Regions from separate parts of the Mangrovibacillus sp. Mu-81 genome, predicted to be linked through region 1. Evidence: riboswitches for the same ligand, from Rfam matches in the RefSeq annotation. Region 1 holds a riboswitch; each other region holds the start of a gene.
The links. Region 1 has a riboswitch for thiamine pyrophosphate ahead of tenA (thiaminase II). Riboswitches for the same ligand answer to the same signal wherever they lie in the genome.

Region 1 (7,527 bases):
ATTTTGTATTCAGGAATCAAAACTTCAGGAAGGGCAGATTAAACTGGATCTTCCACAATATGAACAGTACTGGAATTACGCTGAAAGAAAAGGGTATTCAGGAACGGCCGTTTTCACCAGGATAAAGCCACTTTCTGTGACATATGGCTTTACCGAGAGTGAACGGGAGCAGGAGGGCAGGATCATCACTTTGGAGTTTGCTGACTTTTTCCTCGTCAATGTGTATACTCCTAATTCAAAAAGGGACTTATCCAGGCTCGGAGAAAGGCTTCAGTGGGAGGATAAGCTTAGATCATTCCTCATAGTGCTCGATCGAACAAAACCAGTGATCCTTTGTGGAGATTTAAATGTAGCCCATAAAGGAATCGATCTCAAAAATGATCGCTCCAATCGAGGGAATTCAGGATTTACTGACGAAGAGCGGGGAAAAATGACTCTTTTTCTGGATTCAGGCTTTGTTGACTCTTTCAGGTATTTATACCCTGATAAAGATGAATCCTATACGTGGTGGTCTTATATGAGTAAAGTCCGGGAGAGAAATATCGGCTGGAGAATCGATTACTTCATTCTTTCCAGCCGGCTGGCTTCTCTTATCAAGGAAGCAGATATACATTGTAACATTTTGGGCAGTGATCATTGTCCTGTATACTTGGAGTTGGATAAGGATGCAGAATAGGAGTGTTAATATGATAAAAGGCAAGTTATCAGATTTCATAAAGAAGAAAAATGAAGAGGAAGGCGGAGTGGCACTTTTCAATATTGAACAGGAATTTGCATCGACCCACGGTCTGCTGGAAGGTGAAATATTGAACGAAGACATTCGATCCCGTTTTGAGGAAGTAGTCATTGAGCGGTGCATTAAAGAGAGTGATGAAACTGTAAAAATGGAATCTGCCTCTTTTTTAGAAAATCCGTTATCATTTTTGAAATCACATAAAGACGAATTTCTATTTCTCGATGCAGAATGGTTCGGTACGATCGGGATCGATGGACTTTCGATTGAAATTGATGATGTATTCGGTCATTACGAGGCAATGTTCGGATTGAAGCTGCAAAAGAAATTCCGAAGTGAGATGGACATTTATCTTGAACATACGCTGCAGGGTGATAAAGGGTATAATCTTCTGTTTAACGGCGATGATGGTTTGTGGGATGTGAACATTGCCATCAATGACATTCCATCATTCAGCGAGGATCTAACTCTCAAGGATGTCATTATGATTATTTATGTGTATCTATTTGGGATGATAGAAAAAGTGACAGAGAAAAAATAAGTGAAGAGGCTGGGACAAAAGTGTTTTAGTCTGAATAAAACCCGAACTAATTTGAACTCTAAGTTCAAGTAAGTTCGGGTTTTTATTAGCTTTGTACAAATGTCTATTTAGTATATAGCTTGTTCGAGCGGTTGATTGGAGTGCAAGACGAAGACTCCTGCGGGAAAAGTAGCTTATTAGAAAAGCGGAAGGGCTTTGCTCAGAGGCGTGTGGCATAAGACGAACTGGCCTGAAAGGCGCTCTTTGCCTTCTTGGCCGGTTCGACTTATGACATGTGCCTCTAAGCCCTGCAGCTGGACAATTACTTCTCGAATTTAAAGGAGGCTCACGGGCTACCCGCGGAAAGCGAAGTCTTGCACGGAGATCATTAGGGGTATTCAGGGTCAACACTGATAATGTTCACCTTTAGGCAGTTGTTTTTTTGTTTTGTCCCAGCCTCTTTTGCCGGCAGGTCATCGTTTTTTATTTGCTTCTTTCTTTATTGCTTCAGATACGACAATCGCAAGGTCCGTATTGCCGAATAGGGAGAGTACCCCTAATAAGGTGGAGTCGGGGATTTCTTCTGATTCTTCTTTTGGTACGGTCAAATCGATTCCCTGTTGAAGAGCTGGATTGGTCCCTTGTTGAGGGTATGCCTTTTTATAGATTTCGGCAGGGTCAAGGTCCTTGTTCACACACCATTGTGCAAAAACGAGAATCATCATATTCTCATCTTTCTGGTAGTTGGAAATGATCTTGTCTTCTATTTCTTTATTATTCATTGTAGTCGCTCCTTAACTTTTCTATCCCCACATTATATCGAATTTCAGGGGAGTTGCCCATTAATTAAGAAGAGATGGGGAAAGACGATGGCAGTTTTCATTTGGTATGATCCTGTGTATAATTGAGTGATAGGTAAAGCGAAAGGAAGTTATCAGATACATGATTATTACTAGTCATACAGTTGAAGAACTTAAAGATCCCACAGGTATTTTGAGCGGAAACCGCTATGAAGTCCTGCTCTCGATAGAAGTCCCTGAAGAGGATGAACTTTACTCGGAAAATGGACTGTATATTAAGGCAATTTACGTTCAGGATCAGAGTGATTCACGAGTTGTACAGCATCAGATCATCGAAAGGAATACGGAATCGATTCTTGATTTTGAATTGGAAGAGGATGAAGAATCCCTTATCCTGCAGTATTGTAAGGAATACATTATCAGCTAAGCCATTGTAAGCATCCTCATATAGACAGGATGCTTTTTAAGTCTGTATTTCTGAACTAAACTCTTGTCCTTAAAGGTATATACCATATTGATAGAGCGTGATATAATCGAGATAGAATAATGCTAGCATGCGCTAGCACTTGAAACTTGGAGGGTGTAACAGTATATGAGTACCGGCAATAGGATTCAGTTGAATGTGAGGATTGAAAAAGAAACAGCTCAGCAATTAGATGAAATTGTAGAATATTATCAGGAAAAGACGAAAATAGGCAGAATATACAAGGGTGATGTTTTGACAGATATCATCAAAAAATCCCATGAACTGATGTTGAAACAAATCGCCATCCAGAACAGGAAGTACTAATCGGATAAATTCAATAAAATGTGTAAACTGTGACATGATAGTGTACGGTATACGCTTTTTATCATAAGTTTAGTAACTGATAAAATATCAAAACTTTTTACATAAAAAGAGGGTTTGATCGTGCAATTGCCTAATAAATTCATTAAAATTCAAAAAAGCTCTGGCATTTCGCCTTATATATGGAGTATCATCAGCATTCTCCCTTTTTACTTTATCTTTCAATCTTCATCAACGATTGAAATTATTGTAGGGATCACGCTGACCATTTTGTTTTTCATCTTTTTGAGGCTTGCCTTCCTTTCCAGAGAGTGGCCGGTTTATTTATGGACATCCATTTTAATCGCCATATCCATCACGATGACAATTCAGTTTAATTTTATTTATTTCGCTTTTTACATTGCTTACTACAACGGTAATATAAAAAACCGGATTGCGTTCTTGACGCTGTATATCATCCACCTGGTGCTCACAACCGCCTCGATCAATTATAAGTTTGTAGAGCAGGAAGATTTATTCCTTTCTCAAATACCGTTTATCTTGATCATTTGGATCAGTGTCATCCTGCTTCCATTTAATATTTACAATCGGAACAAACAAGGTTGGCTGGAAGAAAAGCTGGAAGATGCGAATAAAAGAATCTCAGAACTTGTCAAACAAGAAGAAAGACAGCGTATCGCACGTGACTTGCATGATACATTAGGTCAAAAGCTGTCTCTTATCGGGTTGAAAAGTGACTTGGCGAGAAAGTTGGTCTATAAAGACCCGGAACAAGCTAAAACGGAGTTGAAAGATGTGCAGCAAACTGCCAGAACCGCATTGTCAGAGGTGCGGACGATGGTCTCCCAAATGAGGGGAATCCGTTTAGAAGACGAAATTGTAAGGATCAAGCAAATTCTTGCAGCAGCAGAAATCGAACTGATAATAGATGACACGTCCAATATACCGGATACCTCACTCTTTCTTGAAAACATATTAAGCATGTGCTTAAAAGAAGCGGTCACAAACGTCGTAAAGCACAGCGGGGCCACTACATGTGAGATTACCGTTGAGGAACATGATAACGAGTTAACAATCAAAGTGAAGGATGATGGCATAGGTGTTCAGAAAGATCAAGATTTATCTAAAGGAAGCGGACTGCGAGGCATGGAAGAACGCCTTGATTTTGTCAATGGGACGCTTGAAATCATATCTGATCATGGTACCTCTTTGATCATGAGAGTTCCTAAGGTTATCAAACAGATCGACAGGGAGGGAATGAAGTGATTCGCATTGTGATTGCAGAGGATCAAAGAATGATGTTGGGAGCATTAGGCTCCCTGCTTGATTTAGAGGATGATCTGGAGGTCGTCGGAAAGGCAGGTAATGGGGAAGAAGCCATCTCATTAGTCCGCAGTCTCCATCCCGATATTTGTATAATGGATATCGAAATGCCCGAGAAGACAGGTCTCGAGGCGGCTGAAGAATTGAAAGGGGAAGGATGCAAAGTCATTATCCTTACTACCTTTGCGCGTTCAGGTTATTTTCAACGGGCTTTAAAAGCGGGGGTCAAAGGCTATTTGTTAAAGGACAGCCCGAGTGAAGAGCTGGCAAGCTCAATCCGGCTTGTGATGGAAGGGAAAAGAATCTATGCCCCTGAACTGATGGATGATATGTACAGTGAAGAAAATCCTTTGACAGATCGGGAAAAAGAAGTTCTTGAACTAGTCGCAGATGGAAAAAACACAAAAGAAATCGCAGATGAACTCCAGCTCAAAACAGGTACTGTCCGAAACTATATTTCAACGATTCTGGACAAACTTGAAGTGAAGAATCGGATCGAAGCGATCACTCACTCAAAAGAAAAAGGCTGGTTCAAATAAAGCTTGACAAGATAAAATTACATGATACGATAACAACGAAATCAAAAATTATAAATGACGATCCACTAGGGGTGCCTTTTGAAAAGGCTGAGATTAAAGTGTAACTTTAAGACCCTTTGAACCTGATCTGGTTGGGACCAGCGTAGGGAAGTGGTGTTTGAAGAGACCATATACACTTTTTCATGTATTGCCTTTTCAAGCCACTTTCTGTTCGCTATTTGCGTAATGGAAAGTGGCTTTTTCTATTCCCCGTTGTTGGGTCGTCGGGAAAAGGAGAGAGAAATGATGACATTTTCAAAGAAGTTGCGGGAAGATGTGAACGAAATTTGGGAAGCGAGCTTTAATCATCCGTTTGTTAAAGGGATAGGTGACGGTACACTCCCGCTCGAGAAATTTCGTTATTACGTGCTCCAGGATGCCTACTATTTATCGCATTTTTCGAGGATGCAGGCGTTTGGTGCAGCTGTTGCACCAGACTTACATACGACGTCCAGAATGGCTGCCCACGCACAAGGTACGAATGAAGCCGAATTATCGCTGCATGAAAGCTTTTCAATCCGGCTCGGTATCACAGAAGAAGAAAAGGATCTGTTTCAGCCGTCTCCAACCGCTTATGCCTACACCTCCCATATGTACCGTGCAGCTCAATTCGGGGGATTCGGAGATATTATAGCAGCCATTTTACCATGCTATTGGCTCTACCATGAAGTCGGTGAGCACTTGAAGTTGTGTTCGCCGGATGAACCGATTTACCGTGAATGGATCAGCGCTTACGGCGGAGAGTGGTTCGGGGAATTGGTGAAAGAACAAATTAATCGATTGGATGAGATCGCAGAGAAAGCAGGCGACGATGAGAAGGCAAGGATGAAAGAGCTTTTTACATTAAGCAGCATATATGAGCTTCAATTTTGGGAGATGGCATATTCCCTTGAAAAATGGCCTTTTGAGAATCATTTATTTAAAAAAATCACAGGAAAGCCGGTGAGATGAATGATGAAGTTAAAACTGACTGACATTCTGGTCACTGTCGTCATTTCAATCGGGTTTGGAGTCATTTATAAGGTTTGGGGTCCGGTATACAGCATGATGAAACCGTTCGGACTTCATGCTGATCAGCTTATTTACGGTATGTGGTTTATGGCGGCTACGGTGGCTTTCCTGATCATCCGCAAGCCTGGTGCTGCGCTGCTGGCCGAGATCGCAGCTTCATCGGGAGAGTTTCTGATGGGCTCGGAATGGGGGCTTGAGGTCCTTCTGTTTGGTATTGTGCAGGGACTATTTGCGGAAGCGATATTCTTTGCGACAAGATACAAACGATACAGCCTCCCAATTGTAAGTCTTGCCGCCATTATGTCTGCATTTGGTTCGATCATGATGGATATGTTCAAAGGATACATTGGCGACCTCGCCACTTGGAATCTGCTCCTGTTTCTGGGCGCGAGATTACTTGGTTCAGTACTGATTGCAGGAGCAGGGGCATTCTATCTGGTGAAAGCGTTGGAACGGACTGGAGTGACTAACCTTGTCAGACCGGCAGCCCAAGAAGACTATGAAGCTCTAGATAGACAGGTGTGAATGGAATGAAGATTGATAAGCTGAGATTGAAATTTCCAGGTGAATCGGAATTCATATTCAAGGATCTTTCACTTTCGATCGATAAAGGTGAAAAGGTTTTGCTGCTTGGTCCTTCAGGGTGCGGGAAGTCTACACTGCTCAATGTAATGGCGGGACTGATACCGAATGCATATGAAGTTCCGATGAAAGTATCCTCCATTTCACGGCCATCTTCCTGGGGATATGTTTTTCAAGATCCTGATGCCCAGTTCTGTATGCCGTATGTGGATGAAGAGATTGCATTTGTACTTGAAAACCTGAATGTTCCCAGAGAACAGATGAATGAAAGAATTCAGGAACTGCTGAAGAAAGTCGGGTTAGAACTGAAGGAAGTACATACGAGCATACAGCAGCTGTCAGGAGGGATGAAACAAAGACTCGCCATTGCTGCTGTTCTTGCTCTTGAACCCGATGTACTTTTTCTTGATGAGCCGACTGCATTGGTGGATGAGAATGGATCAATGGATATATGGGAAACGCTCAAGGCTGTCGGTACGGATAAAACAGTGGTAATCGTCGAGCACAAGTTAGATCACGTACTGGATCTGGTAGACCGGATCATCCTATTCGATAAGTATGGTGAAATCATTGCAGATGGTCGAAAAGAAGAGATATTGCGATCCTACAAACAAACTCTAAAGGACCACGGAGTGTGGTATCCGGGTGCTTGGCGTGAGTACATTGCTTCACGTTCATCGCAACAAGATGAGTCACATGGTGAAAAGATTCTCGAAATCGAAGAATTTAAAGGATATCTGCAGAAAAGACCCAAAATAACCGTTGATAACGCTTCAGTGAGGAAAGGTGAATGGATCACGATCCTTGGCAAAAATGGTGCCGGAAAGTCCACCCTGCTTCATGGTTTGATGCAATTTATCAACACGACGGGAAGATACGAACTTTTCGGGAGGAGGATTGACAGAAAGAAAACGCCTGAAGGATGCACGTTCGTTTTTCAGAATCCTGAGTTTCAATTTGTCACTCATTCCGTCTATGAAGAAGTAGCTTACAGCTTGAAGAGGAAAGAAATAAGCGGAGAAACGGTGAGCTTGAAAGTCAACGAAGTGTTAAAACGGTTTAACCTCGTCGATCATCAACATCAGCATCCTTATCAATTATCCATGGGACAAAAAAGGCGGCTGAGTGTGGCAGCTTCGATCATGAAGAGTCAGGATATCATATTACTGGATGAGCCTACATTCGGACAAGAT
Region 2 (7,527 bases), on a different contig from region 1:
AATACATATCCAAGCTGCTCAGGTATTCTTCTGCTTTTCAAATTTCCACTCTCACACCGGATCTCCACTCTTTTTCCATTTAAGTCATTCAACGCAAGCTCAGTCAGTTTCCGTACAGCTTCTTTCATATAACCTTTTCCGCTCATTCTGGTATCGATCCAATATCCGATTTCGAATTTTGGAATATCCCAGTCTATGATATGAAACCCTGTAGATCCAATAAATTGATTTGTCTCTTTACAAAACACGAGATATCTTAATGCTTTGCGGGTAATGAAATTTGCATGTGCTTTCCTTGTATTTGTTTCTGTATCTTCTATTGAAGGCAGATTTTGTGCAAACCCAAGCCAAGGTTTTAATTCTGCAATAGATGCTTTAATCGCTTCATTCACTACCCTCCCATCGCCTGGTAAAGGCATCCTCAAGATTAGACGTTCTGTTTCAATATTGTCTGGAACTTCTAACATTACTGGATTCAAGATAATGGCCCCCATTTAGTTTTGCATTTTTTGACTCTAAAATTATTGCTATTATAATATAGTATCTGCTTCCTTGTAAATTTTTTCTATACTTGAAATTTCCTATACATTATAATATAAGAAATAACTTACTTCTGGAGGTTCGCATGTCTTATATCAATATCAACCATTCAACAGGTGATCTAATAATAGAGAATAAAAGAAACTTGTCTCTCGAAATTTTTAATGAACTTCATATTCACCACCCTGAAACCTATCCGGAAGAGCTCTTAGAAGATCTGCTGCCTTATCTCGAACAATTAGTGGAACTTACAGGTCAAAGTCTGTTAAATAATCATGACAATTCACAAGCGGTTTATTCATGGGGAAAAGAAGTGGGAAAGCTTGCTACCGAGCATGGCACACCTCTTTCGACGACAATAAGCAAAGTGACGCTTTATAAAAAAGCGATTCTAACCAGCATCATTTATTGGAATGATCATTCTCTTCCGAATGAGATGCTTGTAAAAGTAAATATTGAAATTGATCAGGTCTTCAATACGATGATATCAGCCTTTAGTGAAGCATACAGCGATTATTCAAAGCAGCAATTGAAAAAATCTGAAGAGAAGTATCTTTCCCTTTCGACTCCTGTGGTACCGATCTTTGAAAACCTTGCCATCCTTCCGCTTATCGGTCAGGTAGACGAAGTTCGTGCAGACATGATGATTTCGCATGTCCTGGATGAATGCAAAAAATTGTCCATCCATCAATTGATCATTGATCTCTCTGGCGTTTATGAAGTAAATCCTCTCTTTCAGGAAGGGATCATGAAACTCATCGACAGCCTTAAACTTCTGGGAATCGAACCTACGCTATCAGGCATGCGTGCTGAAATGAGCTTGAAATTTATAGAAGTTGGCATCAACCTAACCAATATTAAAATCTATCAATCTTTAAATAAAGCGATTCAAGGCCGTCAATTAAATTTGACGAAATAAATTCAAAAGTGCCCGTTTTTCACTGAATTAGAACAGTGGAAAACGGGCACTTTTGTGATTGGCAGATTCAGCTCTTATGAAGGTTGATGAAAGTACAGTCCATTGAGTAATCTTCTGCAGAACTTATATTGTATCATTAACGGCAAGAAAGGATTTCTTTTTTATTTTTGACAGTTCCATTACTCTTGTTGATTACCACTTCAAATCCCTTGCAAGACGATGGATCTCTTTCATCGGAAAGCTCAACAACGATCTCTTCGCTCATTTCATGCACATCTCTCATTTCAAACGGTGCAGAATCAAGCTTTTCTTCTGTTCTCCACCATCCTGCGAGATACCGCTTGGAAATGTCAACGGCAAGTGTCCTGTTTACAGGCAGATCTGATTGTTCAATATGTAGTGTACGGGCATCATCACTTAAGAACATACCCAGCATGATCAAGATCCCGATTGCTGGAAAAAACAGTAGTTTTACATTCATCTATGTCACCTTTTTCTATACCGCAAATTAAATTACTGGAAGTATTTTCAGATGCATTCAGGACTGGTGGCTCTGTCGATTTTATTTATCTACAGTTCCTTTGGTCACAAAATTATATCCCCTATTCCGATTACGCGGATTTCCTTTTCATCATACACTGCTGCTTCTTTATTTCCAATCACCCTTATTCTCTGATCTTGAATAGATAACCCCGTCTCTTCCGAAAGAGCGATGACAGGCAGTTGATATCTATTGATGAATGAAAGAATGAATGATCGGTCATCTTCCTCATAATGACATTGAATCGCATACTTTCCCACGAGCTGAAGACCCGCATAATCTCCTGAACAATCCTTATTTGAGTCACTGTTTTCCGCTGTCATAATATGGCTGCCTAAAACGATCCCCCCTGCACTGCCTCCATAAATGGTCCCCCCATTCTTCAAATATGTCTTAATCACATTAGAAAAGTGGTTACCGTTCATGGTTCTCAATAAGTGAAATGTATTTCCCCCGCCCAGATAAATTCCAGAATAATTCTGTAAATCTGCCACACTCTTATGTTCTAAATCTGTCCACATCTCGATATTATCTATCCCCAATGGACGAAAGACTCCCGTGATCCATTCATAGCAACTTTCATAGGATGCTACTGACAACTCCATGGCCACAGGGATATATAAAAGCGGAAGTTCCGGATGTAGTATTGAAGCAAAATGCCGATCAATTTCTCTTGTTTGGTTAGCATCTCCTCCACCAGATATCACGATATGTCCCAATGCTTTCACTCCTCCTATCCAATATTGTCATTCTACCATTTAATTGTAAGAATTCTCCACCACTTCTTTAAACAATCTTTGAATAACAAAAAAATTGAAAATCGAGGTTGGGAAAAGACATGACTGATTTCCTATACATAACATATTAAAACATGAAGTTTGAGGAAATTTTTCATAGAAATCGGGCATTTTTTAATTTTTCCATTCTTGATTTCCTAATAAATCCATTTTCCCGCCTGCAAGGGGGATTCTGCATTTTCAGATAGTCTGCTAGAATCCTATTTAGCGAGATGCACTACATACAAGGAATATCTTCATCAGCATCTCCCATCTATTATTCGAAAGGGGGAAAACGAAAGGGTATTAATTCATTTCAGAAATTTGTCGTTACCGTTTTGAGTCCACTCTAAAAAAAGAAAATGGAGGAATACGATTATGAAATTTAAAAAGATTGCCGCTCTATCATTAGCTGCTTCACTCGCCATCTTTCCAAGCTTTGGCGGAAGCGCATTCGCAAAAGATTCAAACCCTCTCGATAATGCTGCAAAAAAACCAGCCGTAAGTAAAAGTCTTGAAAAAAATGAGTATGTTAAAGGTGAAGTGATTGTAAAGTTTAAAGATTCAGCATCAAAATCATTAAAAGGCAGCGCACTTAAAAATATGAATGCCACAGAAATTCAAGACACAGATGCAGTCAAGTCACCTTACAAAGTCCTTAAGGTCGGGAATGTGGAGGCTGCGGTCAAAGCTTTAAATAAAAATCCTAATGTAGAATACGCTGAACCCAACTATAAACTTGCTTCTACCTGGACTCCGAATGACTACTATTATCAAGGCTATCAATACGGTCCCCAAAACACTTACACCAATTATGCCTGGGATTACACCAAAGGCAGCAGCGGCCAGGAAATAGCAGTACTTGATACGGGAGTGGATTATAATCACCCCGATCTTGACGGTAAAACCATCCGCGGTTATGACTTTGTCGACAATGATTACTACCCGATGGATCTGAATGGCCATGGTACACATGTAGCAGGTACTGCTGCTGCTGAAACAAATAACAGTACAGGAATTGCTGGAATGGCTCCCAATACTAGAATTCTTGCAGTCCGGGTCCTGGATGCAAGTGGGAACGGTTCATTAACAGACATTGCTGATGGTATACGTTATGCGGCCGACCAGGGTGCGGAGGTCATCAATCTTTCCCTGGGTTGTGATTGCTCAACGACTACATTGGAAAATGCGGTTAACTATGCATGGAACAAAGGAAGTGTAGTCATTGCTGCAGCTGGAAATGACGGGGTCTCAACTACATTTGAACCGGCTTCATATTCAAATGTAATTGCAGTAGGTGCCGTGGACAGTTCTGATCGCAGAGCTTCATTCTCAAATTACGGTTCATGGGTAGATGTGTCTGCCCCGGGTGTTGACATTGCTGCAACCGTACCAAATAACGGATACGCGTACATGTCAGGGACATCAATGGCTTCCCCGCACGTTGCAGGATTAGCGGGGCTTCTTGCAAGTCAGGGACGCAGCAATAGCCAAATCCGCCAGGCAATCGAACAGACTGCCGATTATGTAAGTGGAACTGGTACTTACACTCAACATGGCAGAATCAATTCATATGATGCGGTAAGATACTGATCTGAATTTGGAAAATCCCTCCTGCCAATCAGGCTGTGAGGGATTTTTTTATTTTATAATCTCACCTGAAGCATTATGAAGATGCTTCGAATCCTGATACTCCTGCATTCGTGATCACTCTGCATGCCCCATATTTCTTTTCGGCCTTCCCTGCAACTGTTCCGACAGTGTCCATCAAGTCATTGAAAGCAGATTGACCTCCTTCTTCCATTGTAGTTAAAGATGGGAAGTGTTTCTTAGGGATGGCTACAATATTTACTCTGTAATAAGAGAAATTCGGATTAAGGAAACCAAATAAAAATACCAACTTCTTAAATAATGAACTGTATCCAGAATAGGAAATTTCTAAAATGTCCACTATTCGGGATAAAGTTCCCTTTTAAAAGATCGTTTTTTATATTTTTTTTAATGTTCCTTTTATTTTACTTAAGACTCATGTATACTAAAACCAAATTAAATAGAAATAACTAGGGGAGTCCAATAAGTTGGGCTGAGAGAGAAACACGTTAAAGTTTCTTGACCCTTTGGACCTGATCTAGATCATACTAGCGTGGGGAAGTTAGAAAAAATAATCATGTATTGAATAAACTTCTACATACAAAAGCCGGTCCATCCTTTTTGGATTCGGCTTTTTTTATTTAATTCATTTCTTTAATCCTCTTTTATTGTTCTAGATCCCGTCCTTTAATTTTAAAAAGGGAGAGATTTATTCTATGTCAACAACTTCATTAAACGAAAAAAAAATTTCCATCATGTCTAGTTTTTCAGGTAGTAAAAAAGTTTATGTTGAAGGCTCAAGACCCGATATCAAGGTACCAATGCGTGAAATTGAACTAAGTCCTACAACTGGTGCCTTTGGTGAAGAAGAAAATCCGCCATTTCGTGTCTATGATACAAGCGGACCATATACGGATTCTAATTATTCAGTTGATATTACAAAAGGTCTTCCTCCTTTTCGAAGCACATGGATTCATGAACGAGGGGATGTTGAGGAATATGAAGGAAGAGAAATTAAGGCTGAAGACAATGGATATAGGGATGAAAATGATCCTCGTGCTAATCATAATGTGTTCCCTGGTCTAAAGCGTAAACCATTACGTGCAAAAAAAGGGAGAAATGTCACACAGCTTCATTATGCAAGAATGGGCATCATCACTCCCGAGATGGAATTTATCGCATTAAGGGAAAATATGAAATCTGAATTTGTGCGTGAAGAAGTTGCAAGAGGACGAGCAATTATTCCTTCTAATATCAATCATCCTGAGGCAGAGCCAATGATCATAGGACGTAATTTCCATGTTAAAATCAACGCAAATATTGGGAATTCTGCTGTTTCATCCTCCATCGAAGAAGAAGTCGAAAAAATGACTTGGGCCACACGTTGGGGTGCTGATAATATTATGGACCTATCAACAGGGAAAAACATTCATACAACAAGGGAATGGATTATTCGCAATTCAGCTGTTCCTGTAGGAACCGTTCCTATCTATCAAGCACTTGAAAAAGTTAATGGAGTTGCCGAAGACCTTACATGGGAGGTTTACCGTGATACTTTGATTGAGCAAGCCGAGCAAGGCGTAGATTACTTCACAATTCATGCTGGTGTTCTTTTGCGATATGTTCCGTTAACAGCAAAACGTTTAACAGGTATTGTATCCCGAGGCGGCTCTATTATGTCACAATGGTGTCTTCACCACCACAAAGAAAGCTTTTTATATACTCATTTTGAAGAAATCTGTGAGATTATGAAAACTTATGATGTTGCATTCTCTTTAGGGGATGGTCTGCGTCCCGGTTCAATTGCCGATGCCAATGATGAAGCACAATTTGCGGAATTAGAAACTCTTGGAGAACTAACACAAATTGCTTGGAAGCATGATGTACAGGTAATGGTTGAAGGTCCAGGCCACGTACCTATGCACCTTATTAAAGAAAACATGGATAAACAACTTGAGGTTTGTAAGGAAGCTCCTTTCTACACTCTAGGGCCACTTACAACTGACATAGCTCCTGGCTATGATCATATTACATCTGCGATTGGTGCAGCCATGATTGGTTGGTTTGGTACGGCTATGCTTTGTTATGTAACACCAAAAGAACATTTAGGATTACCAAACCGGGATGATGTACGTGAAGGTGTAATAACTTATAAAATAGCTGCACATGCTGCTGATTTAGCGAAAGGCCATCCAGGAGCACACAAAAGAGATGATGCCTTATCTAAAGCTCGTTTCGAATTCCGTTGGAGAGATCAGTTTAATTTATCATTGGATCCTGAACGCGCTTTAGAATATCATGATGAGACGTTACCTGCAGAAGGTGCAAAAACAGCACATTTTTGCTCAATGTGTGGACCGAAATTTTGTAGCATGAGGATCTCTCAAGATATTCGTAACTACGCGAAAGAAAAAAAGCTTGATACAAAAGAAGCAATAGAAAAAGGAATGAAGGAAAAAGCTGAAGAGTTTAAGGAATCTGGTGGTAAACTATATCAATAACTCTTGCTGTTAGGAGGTTTACGTTGAAGATCCAAATAATTGAAGAGGAGATCAATCAATTAAAAACTCACCTTGCTTTTTTGGAAAAAAGCTTAAAAGAGATTCAACAAAATTGTGATCATCATTTTAAAGGGAATCAATATTATGAAACTTGTATCAAGTGTAATAAGGTAATTGTTTTATACTATTAGCAGTGTAAAGCTACCCTGCCCTAATACTACCTCAGTATCTGGTACACTTTTCATCTAACTAAAGCAGTTGAATATCAAAAACGGACAGGTAGTTTTAATGAAGACTTATTACTTCATATCTCACCTTAGGCTGGAACATATTAACTTACCATTTTAATCCAGAGAAAGTCGTCTCATTAGATCTCTAAGACTACTGAAAATTTCTTAGCGTTGTAAAAAACGGGGGATCGTCTTGAAAATGGACTTAGCGTTGTCAATCCGCATTTTCCTGACGGTACCCCAATAAGAGTGGTATGTTAATAGAACAATGTATTTTTAGTTTCAAAAACAATCTTCACTTCAGTCTTTCCACTCAATACTTCATCACAGTAAAAATCATTCGTCAATCTGACCACTCCCTATTAGATTATTCCCTTCTATCAATTTTTACATATTTATCCAGTTTAAACCCTGAATTTTCTTTTGCCGA
Region 3 (7,527 bases), on a different contig from region 1:
CTGGAAATGAAGCGGGAAATGGTTTAACATCATCCTGTTTTGGGGTATATCCCAAATTGGAGGGATAAAAAATGCTGCACCAAGAAAGTAAATCAACGATTGAGAATTCACCAGAAATGAAAAAAGACTTTTACATTCAACAGCTGTTGAGAATAGGTGTATATAAATATTTCGGCAAACAGCTTTATGAGTTGTCGATGACTGAACTTCAGGAAGTTTACATCGAATATTATGTGAGCAATACTGATTTAATAAGCTAAAAAAGACGAGCCTCTAAGCGGGATCGTCTTTTTTAGTGGATTCATCCTGACATTGATCTTTAAGGAACTTCATGTCCCATCGAACTGTGCAGTATTTCAAACCATTGATCATGATTCAATGTTAATGATTGAGAATCAATGGCCGTTTGAATTCGGTCTTTTTTACCAGAGCCTACAATCGGCATAATACTGGCGGGATGATTCAACAGCCATGCATAAAGTACGGAATCGATTCCTTCAGCGCCGATTTCTCCCTGGATTTTTTCAAGCGTTGTACGGAGGCGTACAGCTTTATCGTCCTGAGAAGTGAAAATATTACCGCCAGCAAGCGGTGACCAGGCCATGGGTGCAATCCTGTTTTCCTGACAGAGATTCAGGGTTCCGTCTTCAATATTTTCAAGATTATAAGCTGATAATTCAATCTGGTTCGTCACCAAGGGGTATGGCAGATGGGATTGAAGCATATTCCATTGATGGTCCTTGAAATTTGAAACCCCGAAATGAAGGACTTTTCCTTCCTCTTTTAACTGCGTAAATGCTTCTGCGACCTCTTCACCATTCATAAATGGATCGGGACGGTGAATGAGCAATACATCGATGTAGTCAGTACGTAAATTTTTTAACGATTGCTCCACTGAAGACAAAATGTGTTTTTTACTTGTATTGTAATGATGTGTTCGGTGCTGAGGGCGATTTGGTGATGGAAGAACGATGCCGCATTTCGTGACAATCTCCATCTTTTCTCTAAGGGAGGGGGCAAGCGAAAGAGCATCTCCGAAAATGTCTTCGCATGTGTAAGACCCATAGATATCGGCATGATCGAATGTGGTGATACCCTGAGCCAGATTATATTGAATCAGTGACAATGTCTCTTCCTTCGATTGGTTCCACTCGGAAAGCCTCCATAAACCATGAATGATGCGGGAGAAGGATAAATCTTTACTTATTGTGATTCGTTCCATATCTACAACCTCTTTTCTTAATTTGTATGGTGTCTGCTTAATCAGTCATACTAAAGTGTATCTTACTATGCGGGGGAAGGAATATAAAATGATAACCCTTTTATCGGACTGGGGTCTTGAAAATGCCCATATTCTCAGCCGTCATACAAACGCCTTGAAGGTGTCCGCCGGAAACTGCACCTATTATTTAAAGCGAAGGAAACAAACCTGCAATTTTGAACGCTGGGAAGAATTCCGGATTTCTCAATACATAGTGGAGAACGGCCTGCTTGCAGAAACTCCGTTGCTGACAAAAAATGGGGTTCCTTTCATCGTCAAGGATGATTCTTACTATTCGCTATATGCGTCTTTAAATGGTGTTTCATTTCAACATCTTAACACGATCACACTCGATCAATGCTTTTTACTTGGTCAATATCTGGGAAGCCTTCATCAAGGCTTGTTGACATACCCTGTAAAGGATCATATAGCTGTATGGGATGTTTTTGAACATATGAAAGACTGGCTCTCTATAGATCATTCAGAATTGAATGAATGGGCTGTGAAGGTGTACACGCAGCTCATCCCTGCAGAAGCGTTATATGCCCAATTGCCGCATCAGCTTATACATAGCGATGTTCATCTGGGCAATTTTGTATGGGGTGAAAATAAGATCATCGGGTTGGTGGATTTGGAACGGATCAGACGATCGCCCCGTATTGCAGACGTTGGTTATTTCATTACGGTCCTGTTAAGAAATATGTATACTGAAGGGAGAACAGGTGACCTTTTTAACAAAATAAATCGGTTTCTCAAAGGATATTCATGGAGGCAGATAGTTGATGAGAAAGAAATCCTTTCTTTATATCCGTTGTGCATGGTTTTCCTTCTCCAATATACACTTTTTTACTCCTCCCGAGGATTCGTTACGGAAGCTTCCAGTATAAAGAGAATGATCGGTAACTTATCAGGCAGGAAGGAATTTATGAAGTCATTGACGGATCTTTAGGAGATTTGTTCAATAACTGTTGAATTGTTACGCTTTCTATGGCAAAGTAAAAGTGTAAATAACGTTTATCTAATTACATATCTGGAAATGTAGGGGGACCGGTGCTGCCGGTTGAGAGTGTATCCATTCAGATACTGACCCTTGGAACCTGAACTGGCTGATACCAGCGTAGGAAACATATTCTTAAACATCGATGATGATTTAATAATGCGTCCTGGGCTAAGCCCGGGGCGTTTTTTTATTTCACATTTTTTCGGTCTAAATGTGAAAAATTAAACGTTAGCTTATACATCAGGAGGAGGAACGGGAATGAAGAAATTAATCGTCCTTATTTTCGCAGTAATGGTACTGACAGCATGCGGCGGTGGTGAATCGAAAGAAGAGCAAGATGAGTTGAAGAAGGTCTCGGTCGTCCTGGATTGGACACCGAACACGAATCATACCGGACTTTATGTGGCAAAAGCAAAAGGCTATTTTAAAGACAAAGGACTTGAGGTTGAAATCCTTAAGCCCGGAGAGGCCGGGGCTGATCAGCTGGTGGCATCAGGAAAAGCCGAATTTGGAGTTGGCTATCAGGAAGGCGTGACACAGGCACGCGTGAAGGATGTCCCGATTGTATCAATTGCTGCTGTCATCCAGCATAATACATCAGGATTTGCATCTCCGAAGGAAAAAGGTATTACCTCTCCAACAGATTTTGAAGGAAAAAAATATGGAGGATGGGGTTCCCCTGTTGAAAAAGCAGTCATGGGCTCCATAATGAATCAGCAGGACGCTGATGTTGAAAAAGTCAATTTTGTTAATATTGGCGATACAGATTTTTTTACAGCAGTGAAAAGAGATGTGGACTTTGCATGGATCTTCTATGGGTGGACTGGTATTGAAGCAGAGCTTCGCGGTGAAGAGCTGAATATGTTATATGTAAAAGATTACTCAGAAAAGCTTGATTATTATACTCCTGTCCTGACCACGAATGAAAAAATGATTGAAAATGATCCTGATACCGTCCAAGCTTTCCTTGCGGCTGCTTCGAAAGGGTACGAACTAGCCATTGATCAACCAGAGGAAGCAGCTCAAATCCTTCTTGATGCTGAGCCCGATTTGGATAAAGAGTTAGTGATGAAGAGTCAAAAGTGGCTTGCCCCAAGATATCAGGATGATGCAGATCGGTGGGGAGAGCAGAAGCTGGAGGTTTGGGAGAACTACGCAGACTGGATGTATGAAAATCAATTATTGGACAAAAAACTAGAAAGTAAAAAAGCGTTCACAAACGACTTTTTACCAAAATAGAGGTGAGAAAAATGGGCGAATCACTTGTAAGTATTCAAATCATTCCCAAGACCAAAAATGGGGAAGATGTCATCCCATATGTTGATGAAGCAATTTCAATCATTCAGGATTCAGGAATCAAATATGAGGTACATCCGCTGGAAACGACGATGGAGGGGAATTTGGAGCATCTCTTCGATATCATCCGGCGAATGAATGAGCGGATGATTGAAATGGGCAGTAAAAATGTCATTTCTCAAATAAAAGTCCTTTATCAGCCTGACGGGATCCATATGGACGATCTGACGGGGAAATATAAATGACAACGGTTATTCGCAAAGGATGGAGACCTGTCTTGGTCCTCATCCTTTTTTTCGTTTCATGGCAGGTTGCAACCGCATTTCTCTCCATCCCTTCATGGTTGATCCCGTCTCCCGTTGAAATCGTGAAAGAAGGAATACATTCGTGGAATGCGTTCAGCGGACACCTTACATCAACAATCCTCCTAAGTGTATGCGGATTTATTATTGGCTCCATGATAGGACTGGCAACTGCTCTGATCTTACATCTATTGCCAAAAGTGAAACAGGCCCTCTATCCACTCTTGATACTGTCTCAGAATATCCCGATCATCGTCCTTGCCCCGCTGCTCGTCGTATGGTTCGGATTCGGACTCTTGCCTAAGGTCATCGTGATTACTTTAGTCTGCTTCTTCCCGGTATCAGTTTCGGCAATGGATGGATTCAGACAGACAAATGAAGAGTACATTCACTATATGAAAATGGCTGGAGCAACTAAAATGCAGCTTTTCCGAAAGGTGGAGTGGCCGCACGCCCTGCCGTCGGTTTTCTCTGGACTCAAGATTTCGTCGACCTACAGTGTGATGGGTGCTGTTATTTCTGAATGGCTTGGTGCACAAAAAGGGATAGGGGTTTATATGACCCTTGCTTCTTCTTCGTTTCGGACAGATCGGGTTTTTGTGGCTATTTTCATGATTATGATACTCAGTTTACTCTTTTTTTGCATAATCGTCTTACTGGAAAGGACGGTGGTTAAGTGGAATCGGAAGGAGTGGAAATAAAGATGACATCACTATCGATTAATAATCTTTCGAAATCATTTGATGGGGAGATGATCTTGGATCATCTTTCCTTCAGTGTGGATGAAGGTGAATTTGTTACGATTCTGGGTCCATCGGGCAGCGGGAAGAGTACGTTGTTTCATCTGATAGGGGGACTGTTTGCCCCAGATAAAGGGGAGATCAAATTAAACGGACTATCGATTACCGGAAAGCAGGGCTCAATTGCCTATATGCCCCAAAGCCCCTCTCTATTACCGTGGCGTACGGTGATTGAAAATGTGCTGTTAGGTCAGGAACTGTCCGGAAAAACAGACAGGAAGAAGGCAATGCGAATGATTGAGCGTACCGGCTTGGAAGGATATGAGCAGGCATATCCCTCCCAATTGTCGGGGGGGATGAAGCAGCGTGCTGCATTCATTCGTGCATTGGTGAGTCCGCAATCATTCCTTTGTCTGGATGAACCATTTTCAGCACTGGATGAATTTACACGTCTTGATATGCAGAAATGGCTGTTGTCCATTTGGGAAGAAGATCGGAGTTCCGTCTTATTCGTTACACATAATATCGATGAAGCCCTGTTTCTATCGGATCGTATCATTGTATTATCCAACAAGCCTGCAAGAGTGCAGCGGGAATTTACGGTTCCGTTTCCACGTCCCAGACAACAGGATATCCTTTTGTCTGAAGAATTCTTATCGTGGAAAAAGGAAATCTTTGAAGAATTATCCTATTTTGCATAGTACTTCTCGTGCGGCATAAAACATCTTTTACCATCATAATTCATCACCTTCTGACAAAAAATGAAAGAAGCTGGATACCTTGAAAATAAAAGAAATGAGAAGGTGAAGAATATGGATGTGAGCAATCAGAACATCCCGTTTAACGCGGGAGATGTGGTTTATGTCATTTACCGTAATCCTCATACTCAAAGCGTCGCGAATGTTCAGGAAGCGGCTGTTGTGAAAAATCCTGAAAACCCCGAAGAATTGGCCCTGTTCCTCTATGAAACATATTATCCACTTTCAGATGATCTGGCAGTGTACCATTCGGAAGATGAAGCCGAGAAGGTATATAACCAATCATTCGGTGACCTTTAGGATGAAGAGTCATGGTTAAGCCATTCGTCCCGCAATTGGTTTACTTTGAACCGGGTGCACTGGAGTATCCATTGGGGAAAGAGCTGAAAGAAAAATTTGAAAAAAGGGATGTGGAAATAAGGTATACCACATCCCATAATCAAGTAAGGGACCTTCCCGGGGATAATCATTTTCAAAAATACAGGATTGCGAAGTCCACCTTGGTGGTAGGGGTCAGGAAGACGTTGAAATTTGATACGTCCAAACCATCAGCAGAATATGCGATTCCGTTTGCAACCGGCTGTATGGGTCATTGCCACTACTGCTATTTGCAGACGACAATGGGGAGCAAGCCGTATATCCGCACATATGTAAATGTAGATGAAATCCTTGAGTCTGCAGATAAATATATGGCAGAAAGGGCACCTGAAATAACAAGATTTGAGGCAGCGTGTACATCGGATATCGTTGGGGTCGATCACCTCACACATTCCTTGAAGCGTGCAATCGAGCATTTTGGTGAATCCGAACTTGGAAAACTGAGGTTTGTGACAAAATTCCACCACGTCGATCATTTGCTTGATGCAAGGCACAATGGCAAGACAAGATTCAGATTCAGCATAAATGCTGATTATGTAATCAAACATTTCGAGCCTGGAACATCCCCGCTTGAAAAACGATTGGAAGCCGCAGGTAAAGTGGCCGGTGCAGGTTATCCGCTCGGATTCATCGTGGCCCCTATCTACATTCACGAAGGGTGGGAAGAAGGGTACAGGAAAATGTTTCAACAACTTCATGAGCATCTGCCCCCTGAAGCGAAGGAAGATTTGACATTCGAATTCATTCAGCACAGATTCACAAAGCCGGCAAAACGGGTAATTGAAAAAAATTATCCGATGACAAAGCTCGAATTAAATGAAGAAGAGAGACGGTATAAGTGGGGGAAATATGGAATCGGCAAATATATTTATCAAAAAGATGAAGAACAGGAATTGAAAGATAAACTATTTGCTTACATGGAGGAGTTTTTCCCTCAATCCAAACTTGAATACTTTACCTAAAACAGGAGATAAAAAAAGGGACTGATACCATTTGTGAAAATGATCATCAGTCCTTTAATTAAAATCGGGAAGGATCGATTCAAGACTTTTTACCTTTATCGCTATTTCATCACATATTTCCTGGTAACTTGCCCATTCTTCAAGAGGATTACTGGAACGTTTCCTCGGATTAGGAAGATTCCAATGGATGACCTTTTTCTCCAAGTCTGATGGTAAGCTGATGTCTTCGTCATATTCTGTATCTTGAATCTTAATGATCACCGATGCATGATCTAAGTCTGGGATGTCAATACTGGAGCGCGGAATAGAACTAATATCAATACATAATTCCTTCATGGCAAGGACAGAAAGATCGTGAACGGTCTCATCAGCCCATCCTGCACTTTTGAAAGACCAATTTGGAACAGAAAGTTTTTCTGCCCAGCCCTCAGCCATTAAACTGCGCTGCTGGCTGCTTGAAAGAAAATACACAGTTTTATTCATAGCTATGTTCCTTTCTGTTTTCGTGCTGTTATTACTATTTACCCAATAACCTTCGATGTATTCAATAACCGTATTGAAAATTTATGGAAACCGCCATGATGGGTACAAGAGATTAATAAATCCCTTATATTATGAAATAAGTTGCATATTTCATAGTAGGAAAGATTTAAATTAAGGGCAAACTACTTAAAAAATTCAATAAATCAGTATAATGAGAAAAGGAATTGAATTTTTTGCGGCTGCACATTCAAATTCAAAAAAAGTAAAATATTTCGGTTTAGAAATTTGGAAAGAGGGTAAACATCAGTAAATTATTTTGTCCTTTTTTTACTTGCACGATTCATTTA
Region 4 (7,527 bases), on a different contig from region 1:
TGGAGAAAATAGACATAATCGCAGATAGAGTCATTTCAGAAGGTGAGGACGTGTTGATTGTCGGACACGGCGGGGTGATGATGTTTATGAGGAAGGCATTGATCAGGCGCGGATTTTCCGGCCCGTCATTTAAGAGACCGCATAATGGAGTGGTCTATATTTTTGAAAATAAAAAAGGGTGACCCGGTGATTCGGATCATCCTTTATATCTGTTTGATTCAACTTCGCAGCTTTTGCTAAATACTAGTTCTGAACCAGTAATAATATTTTGCCTTCATCCAGCTTTTCCTCGTACTGATCGGCTTCCTCTTTAGAAAAGCCCATCTCCTGTAATTGATTGCGCAATTCGTCGCCTTTGCTGAGAATCATGTTTCCCAGTGCCGTACCGATGCCCGTTTCCTTCGCACCGATTTCATTTGCATTTGCATTATCGGCTACTCGTTCCGTGCGGTCATCATCGTGCGATAATACATAAAGATTCTTTTTGTCTATACCTTGAGAAGATAATTTTTCCACTTCTGAAATTAATTCATTATCATTATAGAATTCTTTAACAGTCGGTTTCATATGAATCTCCTCCAATATCTTTTGTACTACAATCTTTCTTTTCCCGGCTTATGTTGATACTAAACATTGCCGGCTAAAACAGGATTTATGAATGGCAAAAAGGGAATACATAACGATAATCAGTTCATGCAGGAAAGGAAGGGCAGAGAAATGAAAGAATTTCATACTTTGGAATCCATTAAATACACTGTAGAAACCGAAAGAATGGTCCTTTTATATATCTCAAGACCAAATTGTTCGGTTTGTCATGCTTTATTGCCGCAGGTTGAAGAGGTGTTGAAGGGATACCCCGGGATTGTGTCCATTCATGCCGATGCAGAGGCAATACCTGAAATCGCCGGAGAGTACTCGATCTTTACGGTGCCCGTGCTGATTGTATTTATTGAAGGAAAGGAAATGTTGAGAAAAGCACGATTCGTTCCGATTGATGAATTAAACCATGGTCTGTCCAGGCTGGCAACTATGTTCGAATCTTAAACAAACGTTTGTTTAAGATTCTGGAAGCCTGATGCAGCAAGGGTTGATGAAGTTAAACATTTGTTTAAAGGGTTGAAACAGGATGGAATCATTATGTACCAAGGGGCTTCCTTACAGGCGGCTCTATTTTTGTGCTGAAAAATAAAAAATAAGGAAAATGAAACCAATTTCACCATGGAATCGACTAATATATACAGTAAAAGGGGGGAAGGCATTGAGAGAAGACCCGGGTCAATTAGAACTGCTTTATGAAAAGTACTTTCAAGACGTCTATCAGTATCTATTGTTTTTCACGAACAGCCAAAACGAAGCAGAGGATCTGACGCAGGAAGCATTCATCAGAGTGTTTAAAAGCTACCCTCTTTTTAATCATAAATCTTCCGTTAAAACATGGATCATTTCCATAGCGAAAAGGACTGCGATCGATCACTACCGGAAACGGAAATGGATATCCTTACTTCCTGAAACAATAGCAGATGTAATGAGAAGCGAGGAGGGCAATCCTCAACAACTCATTGAAGGGAAAGAAGAGTGGGAGGTGATACAAAGGGCACTCTTTACGTTAAAGCCGGATTACAGAAATGTTGTCATCCTGAGGGGACTGAAAGAGTATTCCGTCAAAGAAACGGCTGACATTTTGAATTGGAAAGAATCAAAAGTGAAAGTGGCTTATCATCGAGCGGTTAAATTATTGAAAGAACAGCTAGGCAGCTTAGGTGAAGGAGGGGTTATACATGAGCGGAAAATCAGATGATCAATTTCTTCAGCCCTTAAAAAACAGACCCGGACTCAATGGAAGGAAAGCATATAAAGATGAACTGAAAAATAAGCTGTTTCAGGAGAAAATGAAAGACAAACGATCATTCAGGGGATGGGTCCCGAATGTTGTAACGATTTTGCTTGTATTGATCGGTGGTTATTTTGCCATTGAATATCTTATGAGTGATGATGATCGATCATTGAGCAGCCGAGGTGTGCAGGAGCAGCCAGAGACAGTGGAACCTGTGCCGGAGGATAAAGCAGCACCGCAGGCAGAGCTGAATGAGGAATCGGCCGTACAGCTGCTGGGACGGGCATTTGCCCATTATTCTGTAGTGGTTAACAGCGGAGGAGGGGAAATGGACGGGACCTTCGCACATAATGATGAACAATATCGTTATTTAGAAGCAGACTTTGATACTCAAGAAAAAGTCATGGGGTTTTTGATGGAAACATTCACGAAAGAAGTTGCTGAGCAGATAATGGAAATGCACTCTTTTGTAGAAATCGACGGGCGGCTTGCACAGCCGGATGAGAATTTTTCAGGAAGTTATTTATGGCAGGATGCGGCAGCAGTAAAGATTGTCGATCCAAAAGGGAACACCTATGTCACCTTTGAAGTACCTGTTGAAAATGGAGAGAAGGATACAGAGATTTTCGATATTTCATTAAGCTATGTTGACGGCTGGAAGATTAATGGATTAATGCCGTTCTCCCCACCTTCAAGTGCAGAAATACCAAGTGATTCCAAGCAGCCGGTTTCCTCCGACTTCTCCTTGACCGATGAAGAAAGGGCAGTATATCAAGTATTCTCTGATGATCCAACTGAAGCCCACTTGAAAAACATGGACCCGGTCAGTATTGCTAAAATCTATGTTCAGGCTTCGCTTGATAAAAGACAGGACCTTCTCTATGAAATGTATACAGACCGTCCTGAATACATTGGATGGACGAAAGAAGAGCAGGCGTCATTTCCACCTGATACAAAGGAGAATGTTTTGCACACTTATAAAGGAATTGAAGAAGGAGAGTTCATTCAAAAGGATGACATCCACGGTTATGTAAGATTCGATAATGGCGGAGAAGGGAAAATGGGTTTCCAAATGGTCAAAGATGATGATGGCTACTGGAGTGTAGGATATATGCCTATTCAATAGAACCTTTCTGAAAAAGAGCTGCTGAAAAAAAGTAGCTCTTTTGTCATGTCCCAATGAATAGGTATATAATAAATAGTATACGCAATATTCACATTTATTTTTCCGGGGAAGGAGAGGAATCATGTTTAGGTTGTCCAGAGCGAATAAAGTGATTTTGACGATTGCAGCCCTTCTATTATTTATTGCAGCAAATCAGATGACGATTGTTCAGCACCTGACAGCGCGGATTGCCACCAAATTATATGTTGGCTTGAAGTACAACCATCTCGACCTGAAATACCAGGACGTGGAGTTTTCTCCGCAATTCGGAGATTATTCCGTTGCTTACAAGGATAAAGACGGCAGAGTCTATGGTTTCATGGTTGCCCCTAAATCAATGCCGGTCATCATCCTGCACGATCCACTTAATGAAAGTCCCTGATTTCATTTCTTCATTTTCCTGTCCGCAAAATCTTTTAATCTTTTATCTATTAATGTATAATACTCATTGAATTCAAATTAAATAAACGTGACCACAAGGGGAGCGATATGCTGAGAGTGAACGGCACTGCCTGTTCTGACCCTTCGAACCTGTTAGTTAGTACTAGCGTAGGAATGTGGACGATGGATAGGCTGTTGTGCCTGTTTATCGTTACTGTCTCTCCCTTATGGTTTCGTTTAGGAAATAAAGGGGAGATTTTTTTATGAAATCTTTAAGTCTAGTCGTGTTGATAGAGGCTTCGTTAATGGCTGCCTTTGCAATCATTCTTGATTTGCTGCCGTCTATCGATCTTTCTCCAAGCATTTCGATTTCCTTCTCGATGGTGCCGATCTTCATCCTGGCATTCAGAAGAGGCTTTAAAGCAAGTCTGTTGGCTGGATTTGTTTGGGGGGTATTGCAGGTTGCACTTGGCAACGCCTGGATCGTCACGCCTGTTCAAATGATCATCGAATACTTTATTGCGTTCACTTTCATTGGGTTTGCAGGTCTCTTTTTCCGCCGCATTCAGCAATCATTGCGTGCGGAAACGAAACGCAAACTATATATATGGGTAGTTGCAGCAACGGTTGTCGGAAGTGCAGCACGCTATTTCTGGCATTTCATTGCAGGCTTCATCTTCTTTAAAGAGTATGCACCGGACGGCATGTCCCCAGTTCTGTTCTCGCTTTTTGCAAACGGGGTGACGATGCTCGGATCGGCTTTGTTGTGTTCCATTGTTCTGATTTTCTTGCTTGCGACCGCTCCTCGTCTGATCAGACAGGGTGTGTCAGTGGATAGTCTGGAACGTAAAGCTTCATAATAGCATTGAAAGTGAACCGGTCCCTCTGGGGTTCGGTTCATTTTTTTATCAAGTAAATCGATCGTTTCCGATCACGAAAATGGCCAGACATCCGCTAATCCAAATTAATTCACAGTCCTCATTGCTTATAAGGATGCTTTTCCGATAAACTATACCTATTCAAAAAAAGACAGGTGTATGGAGAGATTCTTTTGGAAGCAAAAATGATAAGAAGGTACGATATAATGGAGGTTTGTCTGCTTGCCGGTAAAATTATGCTGCAGAGCGGTGCAGAGACGTATCGGGTGGAGGATACGATGATGCGGATCGCGGCTTCCTATGGGATAAAGGAGTCGCACAGTTATGTGACTCCGACAGGAATCATCTTTTCTATTGAAACCGATGAACCGACAAAGACGAAATTGATCCGTATTAATGAGCGCTCGACAGATCTTGAGAAAGTGACGCTGGTCAATGGGATATCTCGTAAAATCAGTTCCGGTCAACTGACGATTGAGGAAGCATACAGTGAACTGGAGATATTGGAGGGTGAGGATCACTCCTACCCGTTCCTTGTTCAAGTCCTCGCTGCTTCCATTGCAAGCGGGTGTTTTCTCATCATGTTTCTGGGGGTATGGGAAGATTTCATACCTGCATTTATTACCGGGGGTGCCGGATATATGAGTGTCATCTATTTACATCGGTTCGTTCCCATCAAATTCTTTGCAGAGTTTCTCGCTTCTTTCATCATCGGAATACTTTCCTTTGGTTTCGTCTATGTCGGAGCCGGACAGGAACTGGATAAGATCATCATTGGATCAGTCATGCCGCTGGTGCCTGGACTTCTCATCACAAACGCGGTGCGCGATCTGATGGCCGGTCATCTTGTCTCAGGGCTTTCCAAAGGAGCAGAGGCATTCCTGACTGCATTTGCCATCGGCACCGGTATAGCAGTTGTATTTATGATTCTTTAATAAGCGTCTGCCTTGTAGACGAGGGGGACGCAAATCCATCTAAACAGAAGGGAGAATTGGAAATGGTAATCCTTGAGCATTTAATGACAAGCTTCATCGCGGCAGCTGCTTTTGGCATCATCTTTAATGCGCCAAGGCAGTCATTATTCAAGTGTGGAATCGTCGGGATGCTTGGCTGGATCATTTATATGATCATGTACCTGAATGATATGGATGCCGTTCTGGCAACCCTTCTGGCTTCATTTGTCGTCGCGGTCATCAGTCAGGTGTTTGCCAAGATGTATAAAACGCCTGTCATCATTTTCAGTGTAGCCGGAATTATCCCGCTCGTACCGGGTGGACTTGCTTATGATGCGATGCGGAATTTTGTTCAGAACGACTATAACGCAGCAATCAATCTTGCTGCAAAATCTTTCATGATATCGGGCGCAATCGCCATCGGGCTCATCTTCTCTGAAGTCATCAATCAAATTATACGAAATGCCAGACTCAATGCAGGTGCACGCCGCATGCGTTGACGCTGATGAGACGGACCTTGGAAGCGGGGTCTGTTTTTTTTATTAGGTTTAATATTTTCGAGGACTGATCCTGCTGCGGGGGTGAAATAGACAGATGGACTGTAACTTTCTTCCACCACCACCGTCTAATGGAGAAATAGAATAAAAAGGTGGGTCAATCCTATGAAAAAGCCGTATCTTATGATCCTTGCAGGGGTGGTGCTGGTCGCGGCAGCCTTATTGTTTCTCTTTTACCAGCAGAAACCTGCCGTCATGGCAGAGGGAAGTGTGGATGGCAGTCTGGTCGTGATGCAGGATAATGAATGGAGTCTGCAATTTACTGATCCGGTAAAAAAGGACACGATTAATAGCAAGAATGTTATGGTGAAAGATTCGGAAGGAAATGAGGTGGATGTTTCATACGAACTGAGTGAAAATCGTAAAACTCTTACCATCCATCCGCCACCCGAAGGTTATCCTGGAGAACCCCGGCAGTTCACCCTTTCGATTTCTCCTGAAGTGAAAACGAAATGGGGCTTTGCATTCGGGGGAGATACAAACCTGATATTTACCGTCACGGAAGAGCTGCCTTCCTTTTCCTCACAGATAGAGCTTGCAAACTATTTTCAGACCATATTAAAGAGAGAAAGGATGAATAGGGAGGATTCGGAATTTCAGTTGTTTCGGCAGGAAGCTTCAGAATCCGCAGAAGATAAAGCTGCAGGTGATGCTGAAAGTTCCAGTTCCAGCCACTCCGAAACGAACAATCAGGTTCAAGGTGTAGACGAAGGGGATATCGTTAAAACCGATGGGACCTACATTTATCAAGTGATGAATCAGAATCTGGTCATTACAAAAGCTGTACCTGCCGGGGACATGAAAGTCGTTTCCTCAATCCCATTTGATCATGACGTCCAGCCGCGGCATTTATTTATGGGTGAAGACAAGATTGCTGTTATAGGGGACAGCTGGTCCCAGGAAGGGAAGGGGGCTGCTGAGAAAATCATGCCCCGTCCGATGAATGGTTCTTCAACGGTGATGATTTATGACATCTCCAATAAAGATAAACCAACCTTGTTAAGGACAGTGGAGGTTGAGGGACATTATGTGACCTCCAGAAAGATAAATGACACTCTTTATTTTGTATCCAATTTATATCCAGATTATTGGCTTGCCGACAAAAATCCAAAGATTGATTTAAGACCGAGGGTGAAAGACAGCCAGGAAGGTGAAGGATTCAAACCGATTCCTGCAGACAGCATCAACTATTTCCCTCAGTCGATCCAGCCTAATTTCACGATGATTTCAGCTCTTGATATTGAAGACCCAAAGGCTGATCTAACCGTACAGTCTTACCTGGGCAGTGGAAACAGCATTTACATGTCACAGGAAAACCTTTATATAGCAGTCGAGAAATTTGGCGACCCTGAAACTCTGGGCACTTCAAGTACGGAAGTATATAAGTTTGCAGTTGATGATTCAAGGATCACCTATCAGGCATCGGGGCAAGTACCGGGCAGGGTGCTGAATCAGTTTTCCATGGATGAACATGAAGGGTATTTCCGGATTGCAACAACAGATGGCGAGGTATGGAATGATATGAAGCCATCATCGAATGCGCTTTATATATTAGACGGCAATATGAAGAAATCAGGGGAAGTTTCGAACCTTGCCAGGGGAGAAAGGATTTATTCTGTCAGGCTCATGGGTGACAAGGCCTATATCGTCACCTTCAAGCAAGTGGATCCTCTGTTTGTCATAGATGCAGCAGATCCGGAAAATCCCGAAGTACTTGGAGAATTAAAGATTCCCGGCTTCAGCACTTATCTGCACCCAA

Region 2: another riboswitch for thiamine pyrophosphate. It lies ahead of thiC (phosphomethylpyrimidine synthase ThiC); the one in region 1 lies ahead of tenA (thiaminase II).
Region 3: another riboswitch for thiamine pyrophosphate. It lies ahead of V6B33_RS21485 (ABC transporter substrate-binding protein); the one in region 1 lies ahead of tenA (thiaminase II).
Region 4: another riboswitch for thiamine pyrophosphate. It lies ahead of thiT (energy-coupled thiamine transporter ThiT); the one in region 1 lies ahead of tenA (thiaminase II).

What each region holds. Positions count from the first base shown of each region.
Region 1 covers NZ_JBAJHU010000007.1:87,039-94,565, reverse strand. The annotation lists gene V6B33_RS14905 (exodeoxyribonuclease III) at 1-676, shown strand, start outside; gene V6B33_RS14900 (branched-chain amino acid aminotransferase) at 687-1,274, shown strand; gene V6B33_RS14895 (hypothetical protein) at 1,727-2,035, opposite strand; gene V6B33_RS14890 (DUF6509 family protein) at 2,196-2,480, shown strand; gene V6B33_RS14885 (hypothetical protein) at 2,646-2,843, shown strand; gene V6B33_RS14880 (sensor histidine kinase) at 2,970-4,106, shown strand; gene V6B33_RS14875 (response regulator transcription factor) at 4,103-4,702, shown strand; TPP riboswitch at 4,760-4,868, shown strand; gene tenA (thiaminase II) at 4,988-5,692, shown strand; gene V6B33_RS14865 (ECF transporter S component) at 5,693-6,277, shown strand; gene V6B33_RS14860 (ABC transporter ATP-binding protein) at 6,283-7,527, shown strand, end outside.
Region 2 covers NZ_JBAJHU010000003.1:655,067-662,593, reverse strand. The annotation lists gene V6B33_RS10380 (GNAT family N-acetyltransferase) at 1-479, opposite strand, end outside; gene V6B33_RS10375 (STAS domain-containing protein) at 626-1,459, shown strand; gene V6B33_RS10370 (hypothetical protein) at 1,596-1,940, opposite strand; gene V6B33_RS10365 (Type 1 glutamine amidotransferase-like domain-containing protein) at 2,045-2,719, opposite strand; gene V6B33_RS10360 (S8 family peptidase) at 3,155-4,369, shown strand; gene V6B33_RS10355 (hypothetical protein) at 4,443-4,727, opposite strand; TPP riboswitch at 4,829-4,943, shown strand; gene thiC (phosphomethylpyrimidine synthase ThiC) at 5,083-6,867, shown strand; gene V6B33_RS10345 (serine protease) at 6,891-7,058, shown strand.
Region 3 covers NZ_JBAJHU010000020.1:19,946-27,472, reverse strand. The annotation lists gene V6B33_RS21500 (Fur-regulated basic protein FbpA) at 72-260, shown strand; gene V6B33_RS21495 (aldo/keto reductase) at 320-1,222, opposite strand; gene V6B33_RS21490 (phosphotransferase enzyme family protein) at 1,311-2,210, shown strand; TPP riboswitch at 2,292-2,402, shown strand; gene V6B33_RS21485 (ABC transporter substrate-binding protein) at 2,520-3,500, shown strand; gene V6B33_RS21480 (thiamine-binding protein) at 3,512-3,802, shown strand; gene V6B33_RS21475 (ABC transporter permease) at 3,799-4,560, shown strand; gene V6B33_RS21470 (ABC transporter ATP-binding protein) at 4,563-5,300, shown strand; gene V6B33_RS21465 (transcriptional regulator SplA domain-containing protein) at 5,412-5,657, shown strand; gene splB (spore photoproduct lyase) at 5,669-6,697, shown strand; gene V6B33_RS21455 (phosphatase) at 6,752-7,180, opposite strand.
Region 4 covers NZ_JBAJHU010000006.1:77,693-85,219, forward strand. The annotation lists gene V6B33_RS13750 (histidine phosphatase family protein) at 1-182, shown strand, start outside; gene V6B33_RS13755 (general stress protein) at 244-567, opposite strand; gene V6B33_RS13760 (thioredoxin family protein) at 718-1,044, shown strand; gene V6B33_RS13765 (RNA polymerase sigma factor) at 1,259-1,798, shown strand; gene V6B33_RS13770 (DL-endopeptidase inhibitor IseA family protein) at 1,779-2,960, shown strand; gene V6B33_RS13775 (hypothetical protein) at 3,082-3,381, shown strand; TPP riboswitch at 3,468-3,572, shown strand; gene thiT (energy-coupled thiamine transporter ThiT) at 3,644-4,240, shown strand; gene V6B33_RS13785 (threonine/serine exporter family protein) at 4,444-5,193, shown strand; gene V6B33_RS13790 (threonine/serine exporter family protein) at 5,256-5,711, shown strand; gene V6B33_RS13795 (beta-propeller domain-containing protein) at 5,874-7,527, shown strand, end outside.